DNA from 4 places in the Peribacillus asahii genome. Region 3 is predicted to be linked to each of the others. Evidence: riboswitches for the same ligand, from Rfam matches in the RefSeq annotation. Region 3 holds a riboswitch; each other region holds the start of a gene.
What was found. Region 3 has a riboswitch for S-adenosylmethionine ahead of BAOM_RS20955 (O-acetylhomoserine aminocarboxypropyltransferase/cysteine synthase family protein). Riboswitches for the same ligand answer to the same signal wherever they lie in the genome.
Positions count from the first base shown of each region.

Region 1 (7,926 bases), 1.5 Mb from region 3:
TTCAATCTTTAGTATGAATAATGTGAGGAATATCTATTCGTACTATAAAAAATTTTAGTTTAGGAAGAAGCCTTATCTATGGATGATTTTCATTATATGCAACGGATATAGGGGGTAGTACTAATTTATAGGTATCAATCATTCTTAGTAAAGATTCATGGTTCCATTGAATATAGACGGCTAGACAATCGATTTCTATTCATCCTGAGTTGTAATAAAAAGGGAGTGTTGTGTTTTTTAGATAAGGTTCCTTAATCAGTAAGAAGTGGCACGCAAGACTTGTGGATAGTGGAAAAATGTAATGATTTTTTATATGTATCCAGCGTTTAAAAAGAGACGGTCTAAAGGAAGCGTTCCATCAGATCGTCTCTTTTATAACAATTATTTTACATAGTTTGTCATAAGGTTTTCGAGTTCAGTCATTGCTTTTAGTACTTCGTCTACTGTGATGTTTGGAAAGAGGAGATAAATATCCTCACCAGGCTGAACGGCAAACCGAGCGATTTGCAGCAACTCTGCTTGTTGATTAATGGTTAATCCAATATCCGCTAATGTGCTAGGGAGGTGAACGGATTCATAGAAAGGAAGCAGTTGTTCAAGCTCCTCGAATTTATTTTCTAGCACCAACTGTACGAGAATACCATAGGCTACTTTTTCTCCATGAAGCAAATGGTGTGTATGTGGAATCTTTGTCATTCCATTGTGAATGGAGTGAGCGCCCGCAATGCGAAGGTATTGATTTCCGAAACCGCCAACTAGTCCGCTTGTTACAATATTTGTTTCAATGACTCTCTTGAGTGCATTTGTCCAAGAACCATTTTCTAAGTCTGTAAGAGCTTGCATACTATTCTCGATTAAAACTGATTTACATTGTTTGGCAGAAAGGTGGGCAAGGTCAATGCAAACGGATGTTTCCTCTAAACGTTCGACTAGTGCGTTTCCTTCGTACCATTTGGCAAGTGTATCGCCAATACCTGCTCCTGACCACTCCCATGGCTAAAGCCGCTGGGGTTCTTTCTCACAAATATCTCACTTACCATCTTCCATAAGAAGAGGCAGAGGCGAGACTTGGGTGAGCAACGCTTGAGAGAAAAACAGTCTTTCAAGAGGGCAAGGTCGGTGCCAACTACGCCGTTCAATCGGCGATACTTGTCTAGGATTATGATACCGCACTCTTTCTATGAAGAGTGTTGGTCGGCAGAACGTTGAACATTTTACGTGACAGACGTTTTTCCTGTCACAACCACCTATGTTCAGTTTTCAAAGAACATCCCGTGTACCAAATCATACCATTTCAAATGCATAGTGTACAGAACGTATTTTCGATATTTTATCTGTACACCGCATTTGAGCAAACATTCATCCCATTCCTAAAGGGGGTGCCAGCGCACCGTAATGGGCTTTCTTTTCGCAAAATATGTAAGATAAAGGACCTGATCTCCGATAGTGGAGCAGGTCCTTTTGTCGTTTGTTTAATTATTTCTTCATCCACTCCGGTTTACCGAAGCCTTTAAATTCTTTGTCGATAACTGCTTCAAATTCATCTGATTCAACAGCTGCTTTAATATCTTTAGCAAATTGAGCGTCTACATTTTTCGTATCCACTACGACACGATTACGATACTCATCTGGCATATTTTCAACAGCAATTGCATCTTCGATTTTCATTTTTGCTGCAATAGCAAAGTTTCCAGGTACAGCAGATAAGTCAACGCTATCTGTAGCACGTGGTAATTGAGCTGCTTCTAATGGTTTAATTTGGATGTTTTTCGGGTTACTTGTTACATCTTTTTCTGACAATGTTAACTGATTAGCAGCTGGATCAACTTCAATTAGTTTGGCATCTACTAGGATTTTTAGCGCACGAGCCATATTAGATGGATCATTTGGAACAGCGATAGATGTACCGTCTTTTATTTCATCTAAAGATTTATATTTTTTTGAATAAATTCCCATTGGTGCTGTTGGAACAACAATCAATTCAGAAAGTTGTAAGTTGTTTTCCTTTGCAAATGTTTCCATGTAGTATTTGTGTTGGAATAGATTTGCATCAATGGATCCATTGCTTAGAGCAAGGTTTGGTTGAACATAATCACTAAATTCAACGACTTCTACTTTATATCCGGCTTTTTCAAGTGATGGTTGAATCGCTTTTTTAACCATGTCAGCAAAAGGACCGCTTGTTGCACCAATTTTAAGTTCTTTTTTCTCTTCAGTTGTGTTTGAAGCCGTATCTTTTTCTTCGTCTTTGTTATTGCCGCAAGCTGCTAAAGCAAGGGCAAGAACAAGAACGAGTAATAAGGATGCCCATTTTTTCATCTTGTAAATCCTCCTAAATATTGAATAATGTATTAAAACTTTCTATGAAGAAAGCAATAATTGTGCTTATCGTTTATCAACTAAATAAGAAAGCTTATCCCCGATAATTTGAATGATTTGAACAAGGCAAATGAGAACAATAATCGTCAGAATCATAACGGTATTGTCGTAGCGGTAGTACCCGAAGCGGATAGCTAAATCGCCGATTCCTCCGCCGCCAATTGTCCCTGCCATAGCTGAGAATCCAATGAGTGAAATCGTTGTTAAGGTTAGACCTTGAATGATGCCTGGTTTTGCTTCAGCGAGCAGGACATCTTTAATGATCATCCATGGTGAAGCGCCAACGGCAATCGCCGCCTCAATAATGCCTTTATCAATTTCACGTAAAGAGGTTTCAACGATTCGAGCGAAAAACGGAATCGCTGCTACGGATAATGAAACAGAGGCAGCGATTGGTCCAATCGTTGTTCCTGTTATTAAGTTAGTGAAAGGAAGCAATGCTACTAATAGAATGATATATGGAATAGATCGTACAAGGTTTACGATGAATCCAAGCAGACTATTGATAAACGAATTTTCAAAAAATAAATTTTTCGCTGTTATAAACAGTAAAACTCCAAGTGGTAAACCGAGAAACAGGGCGATGATAAGCGAGATGCCAACCATATACACCGTTTCTAGGAATGCTTTATTAAGATCGGGAAGTATAGCTGTAATCGATTCAAGCATGATGTATCACCTCCACATAGCTAGTTCGTTTGTTGATATAGTCTAAAGCCGCTTGAATGTCATTAGTGTTACCGGTTAATTCAACAATAAGTATGCCTAAAGGAATGTTTTGGATATATTCGATTTTTCCGTGCAAAATATTGGCTTTTACAGGATGTTCTTGTAATAAGTCTGAAAGAACGGCCTCACTAGCGAGCTGTCCTTCAAATTGAATTTTGATAATGCTTCCTTTACTTTCCGTAATTAAATGAGAAGGAAGTTCAAAATCTAAGACGCTTTCGATAAATTGTTTCGTTAATGCTTGTTTAGGCTGAGCGAACACACTGTATACATCGCCTTCTTCAATGATGCGCCCATCTTGCATAACGGCTACCCGATGACAAAGTTCTTTTACAACCTCCATTTCGTGGGTAATTAAGACGATTGTAATTCCGAACTCTTTATTAATTTTTTTCAGTAATTGTAAAATGGCTTTTGTTGTTGTTGGGTCAAGGGCAGATGTTGCCTCATCACATAAAAGAACGGTAGGATTGTTTGCTAATGCACGGGCAATTCCAACACGTTGTTTTTGTCCACCGCTTAATTGAGCAGGGTATACATCTTTTTTATCACTAAGACCAACGATTTCGAGTAATTCAAGCACACGTTTGCGAATGGCTTCAGGCGATTGATGTGCAGCTTTTAAGGCGAAAGCAACATTATCAAACACTGTTTTCGAACTGATGAGTGAAAAGTGCTGAAAAATCATTCCGATTTTCAGTCGTTGTTTTCGTAATGCTTGACCCGATAATTTCGTTAAATCAACACCATCAATAATTACTTGGCCTTTTGTCGGACGTTCTAATAAATTAATCGAACGAATTAAGGAGCTTTTACCAGCACCGCTATATCCAACAATTCCAAAAATTTCTCCTTTTTGAATCGTCAAGGATACATCATCAACTCCGACAACTCGACTTTTCTTCGTGATGTATTCCTTTCGTAACGATTGAATTTCAATCATGGACGTTCCCCCCTAAAAAAGCCTCTTTCTGAGTGAAAGAGGCGACATAATCTATATCACGACTTATCTTCCAGAATTGTATCTCTGCAGGAAGTAGCACCGTTCCCAAATAGGAGGTTGCCGGACGTCATTGGGCCTGATCCCTCCGTCACTCTCGATAAGTATTTATTATTTTGAGATATTTTAGAATATTTATATTAGAATATTATTTGTTATAGTTTGAAAAGTCAATATATTTTTTCAGTGAATAATGTAATAATATTCAAAAAACCCTTGTATATTATTACATTATAGGATTTAACTTACTCTTCCTATCTGAAAATTGTTAGTTGAAGCTTAGGTGTATTTGTTATTTTTAGATAAGAAATAGATTTGTGATTTTGATGAATTTATTATTCGTCATGGAAGTGTGCCTTTCCATTCTTAATATTTTCCATATATTCCTTGTAAGTGTTATGCGTCTTATATACAGTTAATAGTAATAAGGCTTCATCTGATAGACATCAATAAAAACGAATGGGGGATAAGGATGATAGAAAGGAAGCGGGTAGGAGATGTAGAATGGGTACATGGAAAAGTAGAATCTGCGCAATCTAAGATGGGTGTAAATGTCTTTGTAACAGATGGTCTAATGATTGATACAGGGTCAGAGTCTTTACTGTCTGGCTTGATTCCTTTTTTTTCAGTCGGTCGATTTTGATCAAGTAGTGCTTACGCATTATCACGAAGATCATACAGGTGGTTGCGCTTGGATTCAAAAACATAAACAAGTACCATTATTTATTCATTCGATGTCGCTTGATGTTTGTTCAAAACAGGGAGAATATCCGGATTATCGTAAACGGATTTGGGGAGTGCGAGAAGGGTTTCAAGCACGACCAATTGGAGAAACGATACAATCCCGTCATCATACATGGAAGGCTATTTTTACACCGGGACATGCAAGGGATCATATATCTTATTTGAATCAAAGCAACGGTGTACTTTTCTCAGGTGATTTATTTGTTACGCCAAAAACGAAAGTGATTTTGCAGGAGGAGTCTATTCCGACAATTATACATTCTATTAAGAAGGTATTGCGATATGATTTTCAAGAAGTTTTCTGTTGTCATGCAGGCTATCTTCCAAATGGAAGGGAACTATTTCAAGTGAAGCTTGACTATTTAGAAAATTTACAGGGAGAAATTATTCGACTGCATCAACAAGGGTTAACCGTTGAGGAGATTCAACAGAAGGTTTTACCGAAGCAGTATCCGATTATAGAGTACTCGGACTATGAATGGGATTCGAAACATATTATTACGTCCATTCTTAGAGAGGCGCAATCCACTAGTGTAAGATGAATAGGTAGTAAATAAATGTGAGCTGACCTTATAGGACCAGCTCACATTTATTTAATCTAAACGATTTACATTTGGAGGCGTTTCATCATAGAACTCATGAGCTTCTTCGATGTTTTGGTTATTACCTGATGTATAGACATTTCCTCCAGCCATTCCTTCGTTGATAATCCGATCAATGTCTAAGTAGACAGAATCTTTCTTATCATATTCCGAATCTTTTAAAAACTTATCTTTGTCCAAAAAAAGTCCCTCCTTAGCTTCTGTAGTTTGCAACATACAGTGCTATCTTTAATTCAACTAGCCATCAGGGCAATGAAATACTGACGGAAGTTGTTATTATAGTTTGAGCAGGGAAGGGTCTTTTTTATTCAGTGTATATTTGTAACGCAGAGGACCAGTTGTATCACTCATATACATGAAATAGCATGAGCTCATGTATAGCTTGTTTTAATTCAGCTTCTAAATGATCCGAAGGCTGTATGTTCTTCCATTCAATTTGTCCATCTTTATGGTAAATGGCTTGATAATGTTGTTTGTTTACATAAAAAGAAATTTTCCAGCCAGGTAAAGTATTGTCTTTGAACAACGGTTTCCATTGAAAATGAGTAATCATGAAAAAACCTCCTCTATAGCTATTCTCATTTGTTTCATTATACTGGAAAAAAGAATAGAAGAGGTTATTTTTTATCATCATTTGGGTATTTTAATTCAATAAATAAATTTTTTAATTGATGCAGTCGAGTTGTTTCAATATCGGTTTCATCGAATTGCATCGGTTTTGAATTCACCTCATAAATAAAGAGATCCCCTGCTGCGTTTTCACCAAGATCAATTGAAAATTCACCGATAAAGCCTAATTGATGAGATAGAACGGCACCGCAAGTTTGAGCAATTTCTGTTAATTGTTGATCTAAAGCTGGTGTTGTCACTTCATGATAAGGAATGATTTTCCCTCCCGTTGGCACATGAGTTGTGATTTCTTGTGTTTGTGACATCCTGACGCCTTTACCGCTTAGCTTGAAACGACCTTGTTCGTAATGAACAAGCAGGCGGTAATCATAGCGATGTCCATTTTTCTTCTTAGGAACAATCGCTTGTTGGGCTAAATATTTCTTCGATTGAAGCTGCTGTTTGTAAACATCCCAATAGGCTTGAAGAGTAGGGAATGTCTCTGCCTCTGTCGGGCTTACTAATTGGATGGATTTATCTCGTTTACAAGTTAAGGTATGAATCCCTTTGCCCCGATTTCCATCTCTAGGTTTTAAATAAATGGTTGAATAGGTGCGGAGAAAAGAAGCTAGTTGATTTACATTGTCGACAACGATCGTTTTCGGTAGAAGCTGCTTGAGCCTTTCGTGTTGTTGAAAGGTTGTATACATCTCATATTTATCAATAAAACAAGGGTTGAACATCTTAATGTGCTTGTTGGAGAATAGAGTTTTTAGTTGTTGAAAGGAGTCGGATGCTTCAAAGGGACGGGATGGAATTCGATTATAGACAATATGAGGGAGAGGGACGGTGATTTTTTTCCAGGTATTTAGTTCGGAACAGTATATAAATGCATAAGGTTGTTCCTGCAGAATATCGTTTGCTGTGAAAACATAACATAAAATACCGTGCTGTAATAAATAAGAATGCAAGGATTGGAACAAGGGAAGGTTCCCGCCCAATCCTATTTTGTTTTTTCCACTTGTTGTTAAAATGCCAATTGTTAATATTTCGTTCCTATGAAAGGGTTTTACGTCAAAGCTTCGAACATCTTGAAGAAATAAGGGATGTTGATAAGGAATTTCTATTTGATCAGCCCCAAACGTAACGGTGAATCCGTTTTGCCCGTGCCACCACTGTTTAGTCGATGAGTTATAAAAGATTTTCATTTTACGCCACCGATAGCGTGTGTAATCGATTGTTCGGCGAGATAAACGGCATAATCTAGGCTCATTTTCCTCGTTAAAAGTTCAAACTCTTGAAGTTCAGGATGGGAGAAGATAGAGCGGCCAGGTTTGGAATTAGCTTCAAACATCCATACTTGACCATGTTTATCAACCCCTAGGTCAAAGCCGATTTCCGCGATAATTCCATCAAGGTGATTTTCAATGCTTTCACTTAAAGTAAGCGCAGCTTTTGTTAGCTTTTGTTCTATCTCTAGTGTCGTTTGGCGATCTTCGAATAGTTCTTGGATGGTTTTAATGACCCCGCCGTTTTTTACATGAGTCGTAATGCTGCCGGAACCCGCTACTTTTGCTGCGATAGCGGTGACTTGCCACTCGTCTTGGTTGTTTTTATTCGTATGAACTCGAAAATCAACAGGGCGTTTTTCAGAACGCATAAGGGAAATTCCTTGTTGAACAATTAGGTTTTCCAATGGGCGATTTCGAAAAACATGATTCATTAGAGCTTCTAAAGATGAAAAACGTTGTAGTTTAGTTTCTTCTTCTTCGTTTGTATATCGGCAATAATACATATGTTCATGCTTATCATATAAAATTTGATGAATGCCAAGTCCAAGGCTTCCGTGAATGGGTTTAATAA
Region 1 covers NZ_CP026095.1:888,750-896,675, forward strand. The annotation lists gene BAOM_RS04470 (dehydroquinate synthase/iron-containing alcohol dehydrogenase family protein) at 382-843, opposite strand; gene BAOM_RS04475 (MetQ/NlpA family ABC transporter substrate-binding protein) at 1,477-2,319, opposite strand; gene BAOM_RS04480 (methionine ABC transporter permease) at 2,386-3,048, opposite strand; gene BAOM_RS04485 (methionine ABC transporter ATP-binding protein) at 3,041-4,051, opposite strand; SAM riboswitch class I at 4,112-4,215, opposite strand; gene BAOM_RS24850 (hypothetical protein) at 4,581-4,751, shown strand; gene BAOM_RS04490 (MBL fold metallo-hydrolase) at 4,759-5,394, shown strand; gene BAOM_RS04495 (hypothetical protein) at 5,446-5,634, opposite strand; gene BAOM_RS04500 (YheE family protein) at 5,798-6,007, opposite strand; gene BAOM_RS04505 (YheC/YheD family endospore coat-associated protein) at 6,072-7,271, opposite strand; gene BAOM_RS04510 (YheC/YheD family endospore coat-associated protein) at 7,268-7,926, opposite strand, start outside.
Region 1: another riboswitch for S-adenosylmethionine. It lies ahead of BAOM_RS04485 (methionine ABC transporter ATP-binding protein); the one in region 3 lies ahead of BAOM_RS20955 (O-acetylhomoserine aminocarboxypropyltransferase/cysteine synthase family protein).

Region 2 (7,926 bases), 1.2 Mb from region 3:
CAGATGTTTTTGTTTGATCAAGCGTTCTAATATAGCGCGTTAACTCCGCCGTCATTTCATAACGAAGGAATGGAGTAATTAAATAAATACCTTTAAATTTATCCATTGCCGCATCCACAAGTTCTCGTGCGATTGCCACACCTTCTTTTTGCGCCTGAATTGGGTCATTACCTGCTGCTGCCATTGCCCGGCGAACATGATCTGGCAACTTAATTCCTGGTACTTCATTATGAATAAATTCGGCATTACGGGTACTAGTTAACGGCATGATGCCGACAAAAATAGGTGTCTCTAAATGCTTCGTTGCTTCGTATACTTCTTCAATCTGTGAAGTGGAATAAATCGGCTGTGTTAAAAATGAATGAGCGCCGCATTCAATTTTCTTTTCCATTCGTTGAACCGCTCTATCTAAATATTTCACATTTGGATTAAAAGCCGCAGCAATTTTAAAATTCGTCTTTTGGCCAAGACTTTGTCCAGAATACGAAAGTCCTTCATTGAACTGCTTAACCAAACTAATTAAATCAAAAGAAGATAAATCATACACAGATGTTGCACCCGGGAAATCGCCAATTTTTGAAGGATCTCCTGTAATAACTAATACTTCATTTAATCCTAAGGTTTGTAGGCCCATTAAATGCGACTGTAATCCAATTAAGTTTCGATCACGACATGTAATATGCACAAGCGGATTTAAATCAAGCTGTGATTTAATTAACATACCCAACGCTGCATTAGAAATCCTAGGGGAAGCGAGCGAATTATCCGCTAACGTAATCGTATCAACTCCAGCTTCTTTCAAAGCTCTAGACCCTTTCATAAACTCTTCGATTCCCAGTTTCTTAGGTGGATCTAGCTCTACTAAAATCGTTCTTTCTGTTTTCGCTTTTTCATATAAAGCAGGGGTGCGATCTTGTTCCCGAACTTCAATTGTTTCCACTTTCGTTACTTGCATTTTTTTCTCAACGATTGGAGCTAAATCACAAACAGCTGCTTTCATTGCTGTAATATGCTGCGGTGTCGTACCGCAACATCCTCCAATAATGGATGCTCCTTGGTCACGTAATTGAAGCGCACTTGAGCCAAAGTATTCCGGCGCCGCATCATACACTAATCGGCCGTCCACATAATCTGGTAAACTTGCATTAGGATACGCTGCAAGCACAGCATTGCTTGGAAGTTGAACAGATTCTAAAGCGCGAATCATATGGTGCGGACCTAAGCGACAATTAAGCCCAACTACATCTGAACCTAATTGTTCTAAGCGCTTAAATGCTTCATTTAACTGAACACCGTTTTGTAAATTCCCAAGTTCATGCAACGTTACATTTGTAATAATCGGAATATTCGTTTCTTGTCTTGCAATTTGCAACACTGTTTCCAATTCTTCTAAATCATAATATGTTTCGAATAATAATCCATCAGGACTTTCAAGTAGTAAACTATATAGCTGTTCACGGAAACTACGTTTAATTTCTTCTAAACTTAAATCAGATTTTCTAATACTTCTAGAAGCACCAATCGTTCCAAACACAAACGCATTCCCTTGCGCAACCTTTTTAGCAATCGCAATTCCTTGACGATTGATTTGACTCACTTGATCTTCTAATCCATAGCGCTTTAATTTATGAAAATTCGCCCCATACGTATTCGATTGTAAAATATCAGCACCCGCATCCAAATAAGTACGATGAATCGCTTCAATTTGATCAGGCTCTGTACAGTTTAATTCTTCATAACAATGGTCGATGCCACGGGAATACAACAGTGTCCCCATTGCTCCTTCCCCAATTAAAATTCTTTGCTTTAGCTCTTTACGAAACTCCATATGTGCACCCTTTCCCAAAAACAATTCAGTTTCTGCTTTATTTCAATGGTGTAAGAAAAAGAAAAAACCTTCTATCTAATAAAAGAAGAAGGTTTTCATAAGAAACATTCTCCTCATCTATCAAGCGCCCGCTTGCTGGATTTAGCACCTTAGCTTACACAGCTGGTTGCTGAGGATTCATCGGGCCAGTCCCTCCACCTCTCTCGATAAGATTGATTTATATAAACTTTTCTAAACATTTCAAATTAAATTACAATATAATTATTCTTAATTTACATGAAACAATGATGAAATTCAATACCTTCTAGTTAATTTTTGAATTTTTCAAACAAAATAACTAAGAATTAGAGACAAATCACGAACAATATTCGTCTTTTACCTTTTTTTGTATTTTTTTTAATTATTTATTTAATCTAGGAATTGTGTATGAAATAGCGAGGCAGCCTAGACAAAATATCTAGCGAAAAACATTGCGTTTTAATAGGCTTCTTTAGCTTGTCTACTTTTTTAGCACTCGCTAGTTTTGAAAAAAGATCATTTCGTATCTAGTCATTTACATTGTTAGCTTGAGGGGGACACGCTGGGGGCCAAATAGAAAATGATAAAGTTCAACTCAATCAGCTTCATTTACAATATCAAGCAACACCGTATTGCTGTCTGTTTGGACTTTGCCTTTATTCTTAAAGTTCACAAAATGAAACGGCATATAAAACATATCTGTTAGCCGTTCAAGTGACAGGTACTGTGTTGGAACTAACATACGTAAATCATTTGCTTTAACAGGGGACGTTGTAGCCAGACAAAACGCCCAATCCTCTCCGTCTCTCGCGACGAAATTGTGATATGGCAGTACATAGAAACCAGCTTTTTTGAGGGTTTTCTGTATACTCCAAAAGTACTCAGGCATCCAGGGAAAAGCGGAACAAGCCACAGAGATTGCACCCCCTGGTTCTAAACGGTCTTTCAAGAAGCTGTAAAACTCCCTGCTGAAGAGACGGGAAAGCTCAGGACATTTGTCAGTTGGCTCAGGAAGGTCGATAATAATAACATCCCACTTTTCCCCGGCTTTCTCGACAAACTTTCTGCCATCTTCAATTACGACCTGAACTTTAGGATGATTCAATGAACCTTGATTAAATTGTACCAAAGCCTCCAAATTTTTACCGAAATCTATCATCACTTCGTCGATGTCGAGGGTAGTAATTTTCTCCACTTCAGAATAACGAAGGGCCTCGCGGGTCGTTACTCCACCACCCCCACCGATGATTAGAACATTCTTCCGCTTGCGTGCAGCAGCCATTGGAATGTGTACCATCACTTCTGCATAAATACTCTCACCATCTGTTGTGCCAAACATGACGTCACCATTGCTATAAATCAACATTTCACCAATATAATCGACGAGGGCAATCCGCTGGGTGGGGGTTTTAAATGTTCGTAAAATTCGATAGTCACCTTCAGGTTCTTCATCCTTGCAGATATAATCCCTAATAGAATCGCCATGCAATTCAAACGGTTGATCCATACACATCACTCCTTGTCTTTATTATAAATATTATTCTGTGAATAAGATAGAAGTTCCTAAAACCCTCAACTGCCTTATCCTTTAGAGAAAATAAGGCTACTTAAACAAAGCAAAATTAATGAGATTCTTATAAATAAATTTCAATTATATTATGTGACTTTATCTAGCAACTGTATTGTTCTTGATATTAAAGTCAAAAAGCGCTTTACCCACTATCTATCCACAAAAAAAGGGCGTTCCGATGTTATTCGGAAACGCCCTTTCTTATTTATAACACTTCTTTTAAATAGCTTTGTACGTCTGCTTTAAGCTTCGCATATAGCGTAATTTCTTGATCAAAACTTTCTTTTGTCAGCACATTAAATTGCTCTGGACAATTTAAATCCACTTCAATTGTTGCTTTGTATTCATTTGTAGCATTCCCAATCAAGTCAATGGAATATTGATTATCACGTTTATGAACAACACATTTCACTTTACCACCATTATTGAATACGGAAATATCACTTTCAAGCTGATTTAAACCATTTAAGCATGTTACTAAGCTTGAAGCTGACATCGCTGTTCCACATGCGTTTGTAAAGCCAACACCGCGTTCGAATGTACGGACATAAATATGTCCCTCTTCTAACTGTTTTACGAAGCTTACATTTACTCCATCTGGGAAAAGCTCATTCGGTCCATTTACTTTTGTTGCTAATACTTCCTGAACATCAGAATGAATCATTTCGCTATCTACAATCGTAACTAAATGTGGATTTGGTACAGCTAACGCCGAAAAAAGAAGCGTATCATGTAATTCTGGCAATCGTTCGTTTTGTAATTCGCTTTGTTCAATCACAAGCGGCAAATCCTTAACATCAAAGCTTACCGGTGAGATTTCCACTTTAAACGTTGGGATCCCTTCATATACATCATCTACCTTTTCAACCTCTAAATCCACTTTCATCGTTTCAATAACTAAGTTCTCTTTACCGAGCGTATCAATTGCATAGCGAGCTACACAGCGCAGCCCATTCCCACACATAGATGCTTCCGATCCATCTGCATTAAACACGCGCATTCTTGCATCAGCACGCTCGCTTTTTAATACGAATAAAATACCATCTGCCCCTAATTCACTATCACGATTACATAATGCTAGTGCTAATTGGCGGCGTTCTTCTTCTGTAAAAGAAAGATCCGTCGTTAATTCATCAATAATGAAAAAATCATTACCTGAGCCATGGCTTTTTAATAAATCAATAATCATCTTGTCTCATCCATCCTATCCTGTTGAATACTTAAAAACACTACATTTAATCCTATCATAGCATTTTCAGTTGAATTGTGTCAGTAGGAATCTTCTTTACAAATGGCTTTGTTAATAACGCAAATAAGCCAACAATCAACAGTATTGTATAACAAAGCCTTGTAACTAACTATGGTGCGATATGGCAGCTTTCTCAAAAACTAAAAAGCGTGCGAAACCAAAGCTTCGCACGCAATAAGCCACAAATGGCCCCTATTATTTAACTAATAAGCCTTACAATAATTATAGAAGGAAACAAAGCATGTCCCTCAAGCACCTTACTTAACGTTTTCTAATTCTTTATATCCGTCAACAACCACTTCTAATTCCCCAGTATCTGGAGCGATAATTAACCCATGAACAGGAATGTTTTGTGGAATTAGTGGATGGTTTTTAATACAATTCACACTATGTTTTACACTTTCATACACATCGTCAAATCCGCGAAGCCAATTTTTAATATCAATTCCTGAATTTTCAATTGTTGAAATCGTACCTTCTGGAACACCACGATTAACCATTTTCTTAATCATTTCATCTGTATTAACGGCTGCCATTCCACAATCATGATGCGGAATCACATAAATTTCATCTGCTTTTAATTCATAAACAGCCACAAGAATACTACGCATTACACTTCCAAATGGATGGGAAACGATAGCTCCTGCTGTTTTTAAAATTTTTACGTCACCATTACGAACGTTCATAGATTTTGGAAGCAGCTCGACAAGACGAGTATCCATACAACTAATAACCACCATTTTTTTATCAGGGTATTTAGTAGTTTGATACTTTGTGTACTCCCCCTCATTAACAAACTTTTCATTATAGTCAAGAATTTCATTTAACAAACTCATTTATTGTCATCTCCTGATTAGCTATGTAATTTCATCTATACATTATATCAAATATTCATAAAATTGACTACACTTCTGTTTTAAATCAGATATTCAATGATCACGGTGATGTAATACAGCGGCTAAAAAGCCTAAAACAATGACTCTCTCCTGTTCAGTAATTATCGAAGAAAAGGTAATAATCGGTGTATTTAATTCAAATCGTTTAGCCCACTCTACCGGCATCCAGCCTTCTTGAAAGGAGGCGACATTTTTCTTATCTATTGTTTTAAGCTGTAAAGAGTAAAGATTTGCCTTTGATTCTACTGCAATCCATTCACTCTGATTTCCTTTATAGATTATCCCTTTAATTTTAATTAGTGAATCCTTCCAATTTTCTCGATAACCCCCAATTATTTCATCATCGGCATTATAAATCGTCATCGAATTCGTTAACCCTGCTCGAGTATGATATTTTGCCCTAACTTGTCCATCGCTATCCAATAAGATAAATCGCTTGGGCAATAGCAGTGAAACGACGTTCGGAATCAACCACATAAACCAGCGCATATTTTGATCGCGAACTTCTCCAAGAAGCAAACCTTTCGAATCAAATAACAGCATACGCAATGTTGGTGCAGGCATAAAAACGACTAATACATGGTCTATGCTTAATAACTGACCACTTGTTTGCATCGGCTTATCCCCTAATTTTTCTACCCTTTTGTCATAGGTTCGAAAATAAAAGAAGTGAAGCACACTAAAAATGATGATCGGAATAACAAAGATTAATAAATCCCCTTTAAATAATTGTAAAAGATGACAAACAAAAAAAATAATCGCTAACAATAGGGAAATCCAAGCAACGCAAAAGCATGCTTTAGCTGTTTTCTGATAATACTCTCGAATATTCATAATTAGCTCCTTGACTAAAGATTCATACTCTCTATATTGTTATTTCGCTATCCATTCCTTAATTCCCTTTAACAAAAATCAACAGTATCCTATAACAAAGCCTAACAAAAAAAGAATCTAGACAAACATCAGCTAGATTCCTTTTTCATGACTTATAAAATTCGAAAAATAAGTGGAATTCGATACTCGACTCCTTCATAGGCTCGTATCGCCGCAATGATTGTAAACACAAACGCCGCAACCCCTAAAATAGGCAGAATCAATACGCCAATTCCAACAAAAACAAGAAGTGCTCCAATTATTCCATAAATCGTGTAGGAGATAAGAAAATTAAAATACTCTCGGCCATGATAATCAATATACGGTGAATCTTTTTTTACTAACCAAATAATGAGCGGTCCAAGAAGCGGAAAAAATAAACTAATAACATAAATAAGAACAGCAAATACTTTTTCATCTTGCGTAACCATTTGTCATTCCTCCTCTCTCATTCCATACTATATCTATTTATACGCATAAACATAGAAACGGTTTCATTTTTCATCATTTTATACAGAGTTTTTTAACATATGCACTAGAAATTCCGAATATATCGCTTAATGCTGCACATCTTTGGACATAGACTTGCATACAGATAATTAGTGTTTGTCCTTACTACTTTTACCTGAGGTGAATTCAATTGTTAAATGAATTTCAAGCATTCATTCTCGGCATCATTCAAGGGTTGACTGAATTTTTACCGATTTCCAGCACAGGACATTTATATTTAGGGCGGCACCTATTTCATTTAGATGAAGCAGGCATTTTCTTAGATACGATGCTTCATATTGGTACATTGCTTGCTCTACTTGTTGTCTATAAGCAAGAAATCATTTCCATCATCAAAAAGCCATTTTCAAAAATGACTGTGTTACTCATTGCTGGAACGATTCCTGCAGTATTTGCTGGTGTCTTACTTGGAGATTGGTTTGATTCACTTTCGAAGTCAGGTGTGACCATCGGCTGGGAGTTTCTTGCTACTGGTCTCATTCTATGGTTCGCAGATGCAAGAAAGGGTGGCACGAAAACATTAGAGCAAATTTCCGTAAAAGATGCGTTCATAATCGGTACGTTTCAGGCAGCTGCCATCATGCCTGCCCTCTCTCGATCAGGCTTAACAATTGCAGCTGGATTGTTGTGTAAACTCGACCGCTCCACCGCTGCTTATTTCTCCTTTTTACTGTCGATTCCAGCAATCGCTGGCGGCATTGTGTTTCAAATGAAGCCTATTTTCACTGGAGAAGTGGAGCGGCTTTCGTTTATGGCTCTTTTTATCGGTACGTTAACTTCAGCAGTCTTTGGGTATATAGCTGTTGTTTGGATGATTGATTTCTTAAAAAAACAATCGTTAAAGTGGTTTGCCGTATATGTTTGGATTCTTGGAATCCTCATTTTATCCCTCCAATTTACCGGAAAATTTTGAATAAAAACGCATGATTAAAACAATCGTTTGCATAAAATAAAAATAACAAAATTTAGTCGAAAAAATAGG
Region 2 covers NZ_CP026095.1:2,994,265-3,002,190, forward strand. The annotation lists gene BAOM_RS14665 (bifunctional homocysteine S-methyltransferase/methylenetetrahydrofolate reductase) at 1-1,828, opposite strand, end outside; SAM riboswitch class I at 1,939-2,041, opposite strand; gene BAOM_RS14670 (spermidine synthase) at 2,442-3,353, opposite strand; gene dapF (diaminopimelate epimerase) at 3,622-4,605, opposite strand; gene BAOM_RS14680 (beta-class carbonic anhydrase) at 4,923-5,501, opposite strand; gene BAOM_RS14685 (hypothetical protein) at 5,595-6,395, opposite strand; gene BAOM_RS14690 (DUF4870 domain-containing protein) at 6,548-6,865, opposite strand; gene BAOM_RS14695 (undecaprenyl-diphosphate phosphatase) at 7,075-7,857, shown strand.
Region 2: another riboswitch for S-adenosylmethionine. It lies ahead of BAOM_RS14665 (bifunctional homocysteine S-methyltransferase/methylenetetrahydrofolate reductase); the one in region 3 lies ahead of BAOM_RS20955 (O-acetylhomoserine aminocarboxypropyltransferase/cysteine synthase family protein).

Region 3 (7,926 bases):
CTCCGTGAACTAATTCCTATTTTATTTAGAAAATAATGTGTTTTATTTTCTTAACATGTATTCTCATTTTATTCTCATTACAATTTTATAACAAATTTAATTAAGAAGCAACCATTATACGTGATTTATGTCACACCTTACTTTATTACTTATTCCATTATTCCATCAACAAATATGTAAACATAAAATCAAACATCGACCTCTACTATCTTTTGTTTACGACATATTATTATACGAGAAAACATCCGTTATCACATTACACATTAATAGTTAACATTGAAGTCTCCGTGTAACACGCTGTTGATTGTTGGATGACTTCATTTGAAATCACACGTTGAGCAAAAACAAAGCCTGTTAAATAGTATTCCCATATGTATGTAAACCCAACACTTATCATTTTACCCTTCAAGACTTATCGTTGAAAGACCTTTTTCATTTAATCAGAGTAAAATAGTACTTTTTGACTTTTATCCACCCTAGAAACACTTGAAAAAGACGACTTGCCTAATTAACAAGTCGCCTTCCTTCATCACTTATTCACTTACAGGTACAACCGCACCCTTAAATTCTTTCGTGATGAAATCTTGAATTTCTTTTGAGCGTAACACTTCTACTAATGTTTTAATCGCTTCGTTGTTTTCATCTTTCTTATTTACTGCAATAACGTTTACATACGGTGATTTTGAACCTTCAATAGCAATTGAATCCTCAACAGGATTTAAACCAGCATCAATAGCGTAGTTAGAATTGATTAATACAGCGTCGCCTTCTCCATTTGCATAAATTTCCGGAAGAAGAGCAGCTTCGTATTTCGCTTCAAATTTAATATCACGTTTGTTCTCTACAATATCTTCAACTGTTGCTTTTGTTTTATCAATACCTTCCTTTAAAGTGATTAAACCGTTTTCTTCAAGTAAAGAAAGCGCACGACCATGGTCAGCTACTGAGCTGCTCATAATAAGTGTTGCACCTTTTGGAAGTTCAGATAAGCTTTTGTATTTTTTAGAATAAATCGCGATTGGTTCAATATGAATACCGCCCGCATTCACAAAATCATAACCATTCTTAGCAATTTGTGATTCTAAGTAAGGAATGTGTTGGAAATAGTTAGCATCCAATTCTCCCTCTGCTAATGTTTTGTTCGGCAATACATAATCTTGGAATGGAACGATTTCTAAATCAATACCTTTTTCTTTAAGAAGCGGCTTTGCTTCTTCAAGAATAACAGCATGCGGCGTATTAGATGCGCCAACTTTTAGCGTTGTGTTTCCTTCTGCATTATCTGCGGCTTTTTCGTCTTGATTATCTTTGTTGTCATTGCCGCAAGCAGCTAGGGCGATTGATAAAACTAAAATTAGAGCAAACCCTAAAAACTTTTTCATTCTTTTCATCCCCTCTTATCTTTTATCTAATTTTGATGTAATAAAGTCTCCAATCATTTGAATAATGAAGACAATTATTAAAATAATGATTGTTGCTACTAGTGTTACGTCATTTTGACTACGTTGGAACCCTTCTAAATAAGCTAAATTTCCAAGTCCTCCAGCCCCAATTACTCCAGCCATTGCCGTATAACCGACTAAAGCAATTGATGTAACAGTAATTCCGGAAATAAGGGCTGGCATAGATTCTGGAAGTAATACTTTCCATATAATTGTACTCGTTTTGGCTCCCATCGATCTTGCCGCTTCAATAACCCCTTTATCAATTTCACGAAGACCAATTTCAACCATTCGTGCATAAAACGGTGCAGCACCAATGATAAGTGCAGGTAATGCTGCATTTTCTCCAATCATCGTTCCGACAATCGCTTTCGTAAATGGAATCAATAACACAATTAAAATTAAGAACGGGATAGACCGAAAAATATTAACAAAAGCACTGATGATCCAATTGATGAATCGGTTTTCCCATAAATTATCCTTCCCTGTTAGGAACAAAACTAGTCCAAGTATAATCCCTAAAAAGAAAGTGGCTGCAACAGAAATCGCCGTCATATATAACGTTTCATTTGTTGCTTCAATCATCGTTTCCCAATTTATATTCGGCAATAATTCTTCAAGCATGCGTCATCACCTCCACGCCTACTTGCTGCTCTTCTATAAATTGAATAGCGCGAAGAATTTCTTCATGACTTCCATCAATATGAATAAATAGTGTTCCATAAGAGCCATTTCGTGTTTGTGAAATTTTCCCTTGGACAATATTAATATCTAATTCAAAATTACGAACTAACTTTGTAATAAGCGGACTTTCTACATCTTCCCCAACGAAAGTAAGTTGAATGACTTTTCCTTTTGGGAAACGTTCTAGCAAATTCTCGATAGTTTCTTTTGTTTCCTCTGGCTCTGTTACTTGCTGAACAAAACGCTTTGTAATCGGAGCCGTTGGGTTTTTAAATACTTCAAGGACTGGGCCTTGCTCAACAACTTGTCCACTTTCCATTACAGCGACACGATGGCAAATTTTACGAATGACGTGCATTTCATGTGTAATCAGTACAATCGTTAACCCTAAACGCTGATTAATATCGACAAGTAAATCTAAAATGGAGTCCGTCGTCTGAGGATCTAAAGCTGAAGTCGCCTCATCACATAACAACACTTTCGGATTATTTGCAAGCGCTCGCGCAATGCCGACTCGTTGCTTTTGTCCACCGCTTAGTTGAGAAGGATAAGCTTTTTCACGACCCTCTAACCCAACAAGCTTAATCAGTTCATTTACACGTTCTGCTCGTTTTTTAGCTGGAACACCCGCAATTTCAAGCGGAAAGGCAATATTTTCTTGAACTGTTCTTGACCATAATAAATTAAAATGCTGGAAAATCATACTAATCTCTTGGCGTGCTTTGCGAAGCTCAGCACCTTTAATTTTAGAAATTTCCTTACCAGCTACAACAACCGAACCTTCTGTAGGAGTTTCTAGGCCATTTAACATTCGGATCAGGGTACTTTTCCCAGCCCCGCTATAGCCAATTATACCGAAAATTTCACTTTTGTTTATCGTTAAATTCACATTATTAACCGCTTTAATGGTCTCATTTTTCGCAGTCCCTGAGCGGAAATACTTGTTGACTTTTGACAAAGAAATCACTGCACTCACCTCTATATCCAATCAACGAACTATATCATTGAAGGTAGTTGCTTTAACGAGTTGTCACTCCCGACAATATAGAGACTGTTCATCCCGCTAAAATAGATAAAACCTATTAAGATAGTAAACTCTCCTATGTAGTGATTTATATACCCTTAATAGAAAAACCTCTCTACATGAGCAGAGAGGCAGGAAAAACTAATCCTTCCTCTCATCTTTCAAAGCGTAACACTTTGTGTGAATTGGCACCTTTTCAAAGCGAGTGCTTTGCCGGTTGCCGGGCTTCATCGGGCACAATCCCTCCACCGCTCTTGATAAGAGTAACATCCTATATAATTAAATCGTACATAGATTAAGTTCATATATAATTATGTTTGTGATTTTATCACAGATATATAGGGAGTGCAATTGTCTTAGAAAAGTCGATAATTTCCGACTATTCTGTTTTATTCAACTTCTTTCGCTGCCGCAGCTATCGCTTTTTCAATTGCTTGATTCAAATCATCAATTAAATCTTCTACATTTTCAATGCCGACAGATAAACGAACTAAGTCTGCGCTTACGCCTGCTTTCAGTAAGTCAGCATCACTCAATTGTTGATGTGTTGTACTAGCTGGATGGATAATTAAGCTCTTCGCATCTCCAACATTCGCAACATGTGACCATAGTTGAACGGAATTAATTAATGCCGCTCCAGCTTCTCGGCCACCTTTAATACCAAATGTAATAATCGAACCTGCCCCTTTAGGCAAATATTTATCAGCTAATGCTTTATCCGAATGGTCTTCCTTACCTGGATATGAAATCCACTCAACGGCCGGATGTTGTTCTAAATAGTCAATAATCACTTTTGTATTAGCAAGATGCTCTTTCATTCGTACATGTAATGTTTCAAGTCCTAATGTAAATTGAAAGGCACTTTGTGCACTTAACGTTGCACCAATATCACGAAGCAATTGAACACGAGCTTTCACAATAAATGCAGCCTGTCCAAGTGCCTCGGCAAATACTAAATGATCATAACTTGGATCTGGCTCCGTAAATCCAGGGAAGTTCGGTGAATTCCAATCAAACTTACCTCCATCTACAATAATTCCACCCATCGTTGTTCCATTTCCTAGTAACCATTTTGTTGCAGAATGCACAACAATATCTGCTCCAAATTCAATTGGTCGGCATAAGTACGGAGTCGCAAATGTATTATCAACAATTAGTGGAATCCCTGCTTCATGTGCAATGTCAGCAAGTGCTTCAATATCTAATACATTTAGGCTTGGATTTCCAATTGTTTCTCCATAAATCGCCTTTGTTCTAGGTGTAATCGATTCTTTAAATTTCTCTAAATCATTTGGCTCAACAAACTTCACTTTGATTCCGTATTTAGGAAGTGTATTAGCAAATAAATTGTATGTTCCGCCATAAATAGTGGAAGAAGAGATAATTTCATCGCCTGCACCAGCAATATTCAAAATCGCTAATGTAATAGCAGCCATTCCACTTGAGGTAGCCAAAGCACCTATTCCGCCTTCTAAAAGGGCCACTCGTTCTTCAAACACACTAACTGTTGGATTATGAAGTCTTGTATAAATATAGCCTGTTTCTTTTAATCCAAATAAATTAGCGGCATGCTCTGTATCTTTGAATAAGTAAGCATTGCTTTGATAAACTGGCAATGAACGTGCTCCTGTTTCATCAACTTGCAATCCCCCATGAATACTTAATGTTTCAAAACGATAATTTTTATCTGCCATTTTTTATTCTCCCCTTCTTCTTTTACTACGGCTCTTTATGTTTCTACGAAGGAGCTACCAAAAAACAAAAACCCCTTCCTAAGAAGAGGTTATATACTCTCCTTATCTTTCAGAGCCAATACTCTGCTGGAATTAGCACCGTGTAGATTATACCGGTTGCCGGGCTTCGTCGGGCCAGTCCCTCCACCTCTCTCGATAAGTATTATTCGATTGTCGTGTAAAATTCACTACAGTCAATTTACCACTTTTAATAATCGTCCGTCAATAGATATTGATAGACTATTTTTAATTATCCAAAAATTCTTTAAGAGTCGTATATAAATAAGGAACAGATTGAAAGGCATAAATCTTCTGAATCAGTTTCCCCTCTTTATATAGTAATAAACATGGTACGCTCTCTATTTCACAATGCTTCGCAATACTAGGAAAAAAATTCATATTCATCTTTCCAATCGTTAATTGCGGAACAAGCTCTAATGCAACAGTGAGCATTTTAGAAGCAACCTGACATGTTCCACACATCGGCGTATATGCATATACACAAAAAGTGTCACCTTGCCTAGCAGCTGCTTGTACATCCGTTTCTGTCCAATCTTGCATATACTATTCATTCACCCTTTGTTCTAAAAATTGTACTTTTACATCTATATTAGCAGCGAGTAAAACAGAAGCAAGATGATATAAAGGCGCACTCGCCACTTCCTTATACATTTTATTAATATACATATGCCTTGCCTCTGGTAATTCTCGCTTAAATTGTTTTCGAAGCTTTTCTCCTGATTGATCTGCATCAAAGAAAATATATACATCGCGGTCTTCAAATTCTTCTACGAACTCGTCAAGCTTGACTTGTGAAATCGTTCCATTTGTACAAACAACTTCAACTTCTTCATTTAATACAAGCTGAACTCTTTTCTTATCAGAACTTCCTTCGACAATGATTACTTTATCGGATTCTCTCCATTCCACGGTAATCATCCTCCCCACGAGTTATAATAGATGAGCTAAAAGTGTACGAAATATCTCTCTGAAACAAATAGTGTTCACACTATATATTTAACAAAACCTTCTTTTAAAAAAGAGAGCAGGCCAATATAAGCCTCCTCTCCTTGTAATTAACCTTCGTTTGTCATTTCCTCATATTGTTCAGCTGTCATCAATTGTTCGATTTCGCTGCTATCAGATGGTTCTATTACAATCATCCATGCTTTTTCATATGGTGATTCGTTTACATACTCTGGACTGTCGCTAAGTTCCTCGTTTACTTCAACTACTTTTCCGCTAACTGGTGCATATAATTCAGAAACCGTTTTTACAGATTCTACACTACCAAATGGCTCGTCTGCTTTTAATTCAGTTCCAACTTCAGGAAGCTCTACAAATACGATATCCCCTAATTCAGATTGAGCAAAGTGTGTAATACCAATGCGAGCGTTGCCGCCTTCTACTTTTACCCACTCATGTTCTTCAGAGTAACGCAATTCTTTTGGTGTTGTCATTTTAATTCCCTCCATACTATGTATTAGTTAATCTTTTCTATTATAAGATAGATTATACAATATGATTGTTTATAATAAAGATTTTCCAATAAAAATTCTTATTTCCATGTTTGTTCAAATTGATCTTCTTTAAATCCGACTGTTACTTTATCGCCATCTGTTACAATTGGTCGCTTCAATAACATCCCATCTGTCGCTAAAATATCAAGCAGCTCTGTTTCAGTAGCATCCTTTAGACGATCCTTTAAACCTAACTCACGATATTTTTGCCCGCTTGTGTTAAAAAATTTCTTTAACTCAAGGCCACTTTTCTTATAAAGTGTTTCAATTGTAGCTCTAGAAGGAGGATTTTCGACAATGTGGATTGTTTCATGTTGAAGTTGATGACTATCGAGCCATTTTTTCGCATTGCGACACGTGCCGCATTTTGGGTACCAATAAAATGTTAAGCTCATTATTTCACCTCCTAGAGATAGAATAACTGTTTTTTCCTCTGTTTACAAACCTTTTACCTCTGTACAGTAAAAAAGAGAATACCTGTCATGATATTCTCTTCTTCTATTCACTTAAGAGCGTTTACACCACATATTTCTCTGCTTCGATTAGTTTAACGGAAGCCTCGCGTTTCTTCGCAATAACATTCGTTGGGGTGTGACGAGTCAATTTACGAAGAGAAGCAAGGAAAATTCGCAGTGTGTCTCCTGTTTCGACTGCAATTAGTGTTTCTTTTGCATGCTGTTCGATTTGATTAAAGGCTTCTTGCACAAAGATTTGTGTGTACAGCAACTTTTGTTGACTCTTTTCTATCCCTGTTTTAGCAATGGCTTTTTCTGTACGAAGAATGACAGACTCTGCTGCATAAGCAAGCGAGGCAATGTCCGCAATATTGACGAGCAGCTCTTGCTCTTGCTCAAGCTTTGTACCGAATTTTTGAGCCGCTAATCCTGCTGCTAAAATACCCATTTTCTTTGCATTTCGCACCAAGGCTTTTTCTTGCGCTAATGGTTCATCACCAATTTCTTCTGGCATGAGCATCATAAGCTCTTCTTGCAAGCTTTGTGCTTTTTGAAGAAGCGGCAACTCGCCTTTTAACGCCTTTTTCAAAAATGTACCAGGTACAATCAAGCGATTAATTTCGTTTGTTCCTTCAAAAATACGGTTAATGCGCGAATCACGATACGCCCTTTCGATTGGATATTCTTGCATAAATCCATAACCGCCATGTAGTTGAACCCCTTCATCCACCACATAATCTAATACTTCCGATGCAAAGAATTTATTCATCGAGCATTCAATTGCATATTCTGCAATAGAATCTGCTACAGCTTTACCATCCTTTATTTGTTCATCTGTAAGCTGCCCCATTCGCTGTTCAAACAATCCAACTGTACGATATACAGAGCTTTCAGCTGCATAGATTTTAGAAGCCATTGTTGAAAGCTTTTCTTTCGTTAAATTAAAAGAAGAAAGACGAGTCTTAAATTGCTGACGTTGATTTGTATACGCAACTGTCGTTTCAAAGGCTGACTTCGCTCCGCCTACCACGCCTACCCCTAATTTATAACGGCCAATATTCAAAATAT
Region 3 covers NZ_CP026095.1:4,237,899-4,245,824, forward strand. The annotation lists gene BAOM_RS20940 (MetQ/NlpA family ABC transporter substrate-binding protein) at 534-1,382, opposite strand; gene BAOM_RS20945 (methionine ABC transporter permease) at 1,398-2,066, opposite strand; gene BAOM_RS20950 (methionine ABC transporter ATP-binding protein) at 2,059-3,093, opposite strand; SAM riboswitch class I at 3,302-3,414, opposite strand; gene BAOM_RS20955 (O-acetylhomoserine aminocarboxypropyltransferase/cysteine synthase family protein) at 3,540-4,844, opposite strand; SAM riboswitch class I at 4,944-5,046, opposite strand; gene BAOM_RS20960 (thioredoxin family protein) at 5,130-5,444, opposite strand; gene BAOM_RS20965 (toprim domain-containing protein) at 5,448-5,822, opposite strand; gene gcvH (glycine cleavage system protein GcvH) at 5,960-6,343, opposite strand; gene BAOM_RS20975 (arsenate reductase family protein) at 6,442-6,798, opposite strand; gene BAOM_RS20980 (acyl-CoA dehydrogenase family protein) at 6,920-7,926, opposite strand, start outside.

Region 4 (7,926 bases), 280 kb from region 3:
TGATATGGGGATGCCGATGGAATTGAATACGATGATTGTTACAAAAGGTAATGAAAGACGTGAGGATGAAAATATTTTTCATTTAACAAAAGCAGGTTATCGGTTGTATCCAATTGATATTCCAGTTGAAGTGAAGAAGACGATAGAGTCTGATTCAAGTGGGACGGCTATTATTCAGAAAGTAGAGTGGGAGAATGAGCAAACAATGATTACATATCGGCTTATATCACTGAACTCGACAAATTAATGAAGTGGCTTGTTTAAGTGCTTTTACTAAACGTGATCCGTATCACTAGGAGTATAAAAAACCCGACAATTAACTCTCAATTGTCGGGTTTTCATTCTTTAATTAAGCGATTGGTCCGCCTTGTTCAACGATTTCTTTTGATACGTTGAATTTTTGGATGTTTTCACGGAATTTAGCCGCAAGTTCCGTTGCTTTTGCTTCGTATGCCGCTTTATCTTCCCAAGTTTTGCTTGGCTGAAGAACTTCGTCTGGAACACCAGGTACATGAAGTGGAATCTCTAAACCGAAAATGCTATCTTTAACAGTTTCAATGTTTGTTAATTCACCTTCAAGAGCTGCTTGAACCATTGCACGAGTGTAAGCAAGTTTCATACGGCTGCCAGTTCCGTATTCTCCACCAGTCCAGCCAGTGTTTACAAGGTAAACTTTTGCATTGTGCTCATCGATTTTTTGTCCAAGCATTTCTGCATAACGTTGAGCTGGAAGTGGTAAGAATGGAGATCCGAAGCATGTAGAGAAAGTTGCTTCTGGAGATGTAACTCCGCGCTCTGTACCAGCTAATTTACTAGTATAGCCACTTAAGAAGTGGAACATAGCTTGTTCTTTTGATAATTTACTGATTGGAGGTAATACTCCATAAGCATCAGCTGTTAAGAAAATAATTGTATTTGGATGTCCAGCAACACTTGGTAATACGATATTGTCAATAGCATCCATTGGATATGCTGCACGTGTATTTTCAGTTAATGTTTTGTCATCATAATCAGGAATACGAGTATCAGGATCAATCACTACGTTTTCTAATACTGTTCCAAAACGGATTGCATCAAAGATTTGTGGTTCTTTTTCACGAGAAAGGTTGATTGTTTTTGCATAGCAACCACCTTCAATATTGAATACACCATTTGAAGACCAGCCATGCTCGTCATCACCAATTAATTTACGGTTTGCATCTGCAGATAACGTTGTTTTACCTGTTCCTGATAGTCCGAAGAATAAAGCAACATCACCTTCACGACCTACGTTTGCTGAACAGTGCATAGAGAAAATATCTGATTCAGGAAGTAAGTAGTTCATGATAGAGAAGATAGATTTCTTCATTTCTCCAGCATATTCCGTTCCACCGATTAAAACTGTACGACGTTCGAATGAGATAATGATAAATGTTTCTGATTTTGTTCCATCAACAGCTGGATTTGCTTTAAAGTTAGGAGCAGAAAGAATTGTAAATTGAGAATCATGATTAGCTAATTCCTCTTCTGTAGGACGGATGAATAATTGATGTGCAAAAAGATTATGCCAAGCATATTCATTCACAACTTGAATTGGAAGGCGAGATGATTGATCAGCCCCTGCAAAACCTTTAAACACAAAAATTTCATCTTTTTCTTTTAAATACTCTGTTACTTTGTTGTATAATTTATTAAACGTCTCTTCAGAAATCGGCTGGTTAGAGTTCCAGTCTATTTTATCTTTTACGGAAGCCTCTTCCACGATATATTTATCTTTAGGTGAACGACCAGTGTATTTACCTGTTTCAGCTTTAATTGCTCCTGTTGCTGTTAATTCACCTTCGTTACGGCTTAATACTTTTTCTACTAACTGAGGTACAGAAAGTTGTATGTGAGCATTTTTACCAGCTAATAATTGGTGTAACTCATTAGAAACATCCACAGAATTCATATATGAGATACCTTCCTTTGTTTTAAGTTTTTTAAATTACGATTAGTATAACACATTTATTTAATTAGTCTATACTAATTATTTTTTTTTGTGATTTTTTTTATATAGTCTCCTTAATCAAGTTTATCATTCGATTAAAAGGAAATATTTATCAACAAAGCAATGATAGTGTTGCATAACAGACTTGTCAACAACATTTTAAAAAATGTCATATAATAAGATTGATATGAGTATGATGAAACGTGTTCACTTTGTCAGTTGTCCAAAAAAGGATTATAGTACTCGACGTTTTCCAGTGTATAGAGTAGGTTTCTTTGTAAGCGTATGAGAAGGCACCTAACATGTTTCTTTTAATAGGAAAGAATTAAGAAAAGAAATTTATTTAATATGACTTTAACTGGAAGGTACTAAAAGGTTTTTATGCTATTCGTAACACTATGTTACAGTATCTCTTTATGTATCGTTTGTCGATGTAATTAGGACCTTATAATCTAACGTTGGGTAACCAAAAAATGTTATATCCTCTTAATCCTAATTGTGCAAGGAGGAGTTGTTCGTTATAAAAAGGCTATATTAATGATGCTGTTCACTTTTTGCTTGTTTCATTCAGACTAGCTGAAAGGTACGTGGAACTGTAATTTCATATAGACGATATAAAACATTGTACAAAAAAGTGTTGACAGCGTCCAATAGATTCCGTATCATTTTTAATTGTACGGATTCTCTTATCCCGAGTTGGTGGAGGGACAGGCCCTATGAAACCCAGCAACCTGCCATAGTGTGAACTTAAAGTGAAATGAAGGCTAAAATAAGGCCGTTTATTTTTTAAGGAATCATGGTGTTGGTGCTAACCTGAGCAAGGTAAACAACCCTTGAACGATAAGAGTGAAAGGATAGTTGACAGATAATAAACCTTTCCTCATTAGCTAGGAGAGGTTTTTTTGTATTTTGAAGAAGAATCAAAGTACAGGGGAAACATGAATTTCGATTAAAAGTCGTGTTTTTCTAAATATATTTGTCACTATGATGGAAGCTAATAAGGGAATGAGCTCCGTAAAAGACAGACTTTTGCCTATAATATAACTAACTTCCAAGGAGGAAATAAGATGTCAAAGAACCGTCGTCTATTTACTTCTGAATCTGTGACAGAGGGTCACCCAGATAAAATTTGCGATCAGATTTCAGATTCAATTCTTGATGCAATTCTAGAAAAAGATAAAAATGCTCGTGTTGCTTGTGAAACAAGTGTAACTACAGGGCTTGTACTTGTTGCAGGTGAGATTACGACATCTGCTTATGTAGATATTCCACGTATTGTTCGGGATACAATTGCTGGAATTGGTTACACTCGTGCGAAATATGGTTTCGATGCCGAAACATGTGCTGTACTAAGTTCAATTGATGAACAATCAGCGGATATTGCTGCGGGAGTAAATCAAGCGCTTGAGGCTCGTGAAGGAACAATGACTGATGAGGAAATCGAAGCAATCGGTGCAGGAGACCAAGGTTTAATGTTTGGTTTTGCTTGCCGAGAAACAGAAGAATTAATGCCGCTTCCTATTTCTTTAGCACATAAACTTTCTCGTCGTTTAACAGAAGTTCGTAAAAACGGCACATTAGAATATTTACGTCCAGATGGGAAAACACAAGTAACTGTAGAATACAATGAAAACAATCAACCAGTTCGCGTGGATACAATTGTTATTTCTACTCAACATGACCCAGAAGCAACGCTTGAACAAATTCAAGCTGACTTAAAAGAACATGTCATTAAAGCAGTTGTACCAACTGAATTAATCGATGAAACAACAAAGTATTTCATTAATCCAACAGGCCGTTTTGTAATCGGTGGACCTCAAGGGGATGCAGGTCTTACAGGTCGTAAAATCATCGTTGATACGTATGGTGGCTACGCTCGCCATGGCGGTGGAGCGTTCTCTGGTAAAGATGCAACGAAAGTGGACCGTTCAGCGGCATATGCAGCTCGTTATGTAGCGAAAAACATTGTAGCTGCTGGTCTTGCTGATAAAGCAGAAGTACAGCTTGCTTATGCAATTGGTGTTGCTCAACCTGTATCAATTGCTGTAGATACATTTGGAACAGGTACAGTAAGCGAAGAGAAATTAGTGGAGCTTGTTCGTAATAATTTCGATCTTCGTCCAGCGGGTATCATTAAAATGCTTGATTTACGTCGTCCTATTTTCAAACAAACAGCTGCTTACGGACATTTTGGCCGTACAGATGTAGATCTGCCATGGGAGCGTACAGATAAAGCGGAAGCGTTAAAAGCACAAGCATAACTATGATAAGAAGAACTAACTTATTTGAGTTAGTTCTTCTTTGTTTATGTAGTCATGGAGCATATATATTGGTAAAAGTGAGCCTAAAATCATATATAATACATATAGAACCTTTTTGAAAAAATACCTAACTTATAACGAGTTAAGCACTATATATGTATATGTATCCCTACTTCACGGGCAGCAAGACCCTTATCTCAAGATTATGAGGCGATAATAAGGAAGGCAGGGGGGAGAAGGCTGCCCGTACTGCTTTAATTGGTGAGATATAGCAGAAATCTTAGTGATCGTAGAACGTGGCTAACTATCAGTTGGGGGGAAGGAAAGCCCAACTGTATAGAAGTTCCTTTTATTTAATTCTCTTTGCGTGTTTGTATAATTGTCCTTTTTCAGCGTATTCTCGGATAATGCGTTCCACATCTTTACGATCTTCATCATTCAGCTCGCGCACGACTTTTGCTGGACGACCAAATGCGAGTGTATTTGGCGGAATCACCTTGCCTTGAGGAACGAGGCTACCGGCCCCGATAAAGGCACCTTCACCAATTTCTGCTTTGTCTAGGACGATGGAGCCCATTCCGATTAGCGCACCTTTACGGATTTTACAGCTATGTAGAATAACTTGATGACCAATCGTTACCTCATCTTCAATAATCAGCGGGTTATTAGGACTTTGATGAAGTACACTATTATCTTGGATACTTACTTTTTTCCCGATAATCGTTGGGGCTACATCGCCACGAATGACGGAGTTAAACCAGATTGTTGTTTCTTCGCCAATTTTTACATCTCCAGTTACAACGGCATTTTCAGCAAGATAAGCACTTTCAGCAATTTCAGGAGTTTTTCCTTTAAAAGGATAAATAATCATTTTGTATCAATTCCTTTCCGTAACTAGTATTTTTCGGTATTATTTTAATATACGGTAAAAAGATATTACTCATTAATCATACGTGTACTGGTCTATTAGTTCTATTGTTTTTTTTACACAATTTTAAACTAAGGATAAATACTTGGCTTTTATTAAAAACTAATGTCACTATCTTTCAACAGCATTTTTTATATTACACCTAGAGAAAGATAAGAAGGGGGAATTCACATGTGGAAATGGGAGGCAGAGGGTGCTGCAAAAGCAGTAATTGTCATTATTCATGGTGCGATGGAGCATCATGGGCGCTATAAGTGGCTTGTGCAAATGTGGCGATCATCCGGATACCATGTTGTGATGGGGGATCTTCCTGGACAAGGAATAACATCACGTGCTTCTCGAGGTCATATTGATTCCTTCGATGAATATTTAGATGAAGTGAAAATTTGGATTGAAGCTGCTTATGAATACTCATTGCCTGTATTTTTGCTTGGACATAGTATGGGGGGATTAGTAGCAATTCGTCTTCTTCAAGAAGAGGAATGGGATATTGCTGGTGTGATTTTATCTTCACCGTGTTTAGGATTAAAAAAACAACCACCAAAAATGATGAAGGCGATTTCTCCTGGACTAAATATTGTTTTTCCTACATATAAGGTAGACTCTGGGTTGTCACCAGACTTAGTGACGCGGAATCCTGAAGTACGTGAATCCGATTTGAACGATTCATTATATGTTACAAAGATTTCTGTTCGTTGGTACAGTGAGCTTACGCAATCTATGAAAGATGCATTTGAAGAAATTCCTGATTTGCAAGATGTTCCGTTATTACTTATGCAGGGCGGCGATGATCAGGTCGTAGATAAAAAAATGGTTCGTGATTGGTTTAATTATACTTTGCTAAGTGAGAAACAATTTAAAGAATGGCCGAATCTTTATCATGAAATTTTTAATGAACCAGAGCGAGAAGATGTGTTTAACTATGCGCTTGGCTTTGTAGAAACGCGACTAAAAATACTAGGATATGTCATCTAAAGGTTTTGTTATAGAATCCTATTTAATAGTCAATCTAAGGGGGAAAGTTGCTGGATGAATGTATGTTCGGCAGCTTTTTTTATGTGCTGAAGAAAAGCTAGTTTCTTGGAAAAAGTAATCCCCCAAATCATAAAGATTTGGGGGACGTTTGTTCTTTAAGCAATTTCAGATTCCTTCGAGTGAACTTTTTTCATAAATTCATTTACGTCACCTGGTACTTTTCTGTCTAGTTTAGACACAATGTACACGGAAAGGAAACCGACTGGAACCGTGATGATTCCTGGAACATTGAATTGTAAGAATGTTGGAAGTGTGTCTTTAAAGAAAATCATGTACATCGACACACCAAGTCCGATTAAAAGTCCGGCAATTGCTCCTTTTTCCGTCATACCGCGCCACCAAATTCCTAAGATGAAAATTGGGGTAAAGGTACTTGCGGCAACTGTAAAGGCTAGGGCAACAAGGTGACCAATTGAAGCATCTTTAACAAGTAATCCAAGTGCTCCGTATAATACACCAAGAATAACAATCGCTACTTTACCAGCAACAACACGTTGTTTTTGAGTAATGTTTTTCTTTAGAACCGTTGCATATACATCATGAGCAAGAGCTCCAGAGCTTGCAATGAATAGACCTGATAGATTTGAGAAGATGGCAGCAAAGGCACCGGCAATAACAAGTCCTAGCAGCCAATCGCCACCTAGTGCTTGAGCTGTAGATGGAACAACCATGTTGTTTCCGCCTGTAATCAGGTCACTCATAACTTGTGAGGAAGCTTCTCCTTGGATAAAGATGGCGCGGCCAACTGCTCCAAGATATACAGCGAATAAGAAAAATACGCTGGCAATCCCGATTGCCATTAAGGCCGAACGTCTAGCTGCTTTAGCACTTGGGTTTGTATAGAATCGTAACAATAGATGAGGCAGACCAATCGTACCAAGAGAAAGACCAATTGTCATCGAAATAGTTTGCCAGAACGTCGGGAAGTAGTTACCTGTTCCAGACCAAGAATCCCCGTCAGCTACAACATCTTTGCCGTCAGTTGTATATTGAGCGGTATCCGCAATAGTTCCTTTAAAATCACTAATGTTCGCTAAAATTTGATTATAATGAAGTCCGATGTAGATAGCTATTACAGTCATCGCAACGAAGGCTGCAAGGCGAATCCATAGCTCTAGTGCTTGGTTTAATGTTGTTCCTTTCATCCCGCCGACACCAACATAGAACACCATAAGCGTACAAGTAAAAATAATTCCGAATTCATAACTTGTTCCAAAGAACATACTTAAGATTTGTGCGGCACCAAGTAATTGAGGAGCTGCATAAAAGCCTGAAATCGCTAAGACGACGACAACGGCTGTTAGTCGGGCACGTTGACTATGGAAGCGGTAAGCAAGGAAGTCAGCTACCGTATAGGCACCGAAGCGGCGTAGTGGGCCAGCTACGAAAATAGCAAGCAATGTTAAACCGATAGAGAAACAGAATGTATAATAGGCTCCGTCATATCCTAGCTGGAATGTTAAACCAGCAAGCCCAAGGAAAGTCGCTGCACTTAAATAATCGCCACCGATGGCTGAACCGTTTGTAAACCATCCAAAGCTTCGGCCTCCAACGAAGAAATCACTAGCACTTGCATTTCTTTTTGTTAAGTACGTGATATACACGATTGTCCCCATTAAGAGAATCGTTAATAAATATTTTGGTTCTAATAAAGTTTGGATCAATTAACGTTCCTCCTTTCTTGACTGTCAGTGCTATTTTCGCTTGCATACTGTTTAAGTCGCTTCTCGTAA
Region 4 covers NZ_CP026095.1:3,958,654-3,966,579, reverse strand. The annotation lists gene BAOM_RS19485 (DUF2584 domain-containing protein) at 5-247, shown strand; gene pckA (phosphoenolpyruvate carboxykinase (ATP)) at 350-1,930, opposite strand; SAM riboswitch class I at 2,653-2,816, shown strand; gene metK (methionine adenosyltransferase) at 3,037-4,230, shown strand; gene BAOM_RS19470 (gamma carbonic anhydrase) at 4,580-5,098, opposite strand; gene BAOM_RS19465 (alpha/beta hydrolase) at 5,330-6,133, shown strand; gene BAOM_RS19460 (sodium/solute symporter) at 6,289-7,857, opposite strand; gene BAOM_RS19455 (hypothetical protein) at 7,854-7,926, opposite strand, start outside.
Region 4: another riboswitch for S-adenosylmethionine. It lies ahead of metK (methionine adenosyltransferase); the one in region 3 lies ahead of BAOM_RS20955 (O-acetylhomoserine aminocarboxypropyltransferase/cysteine synthase family protein).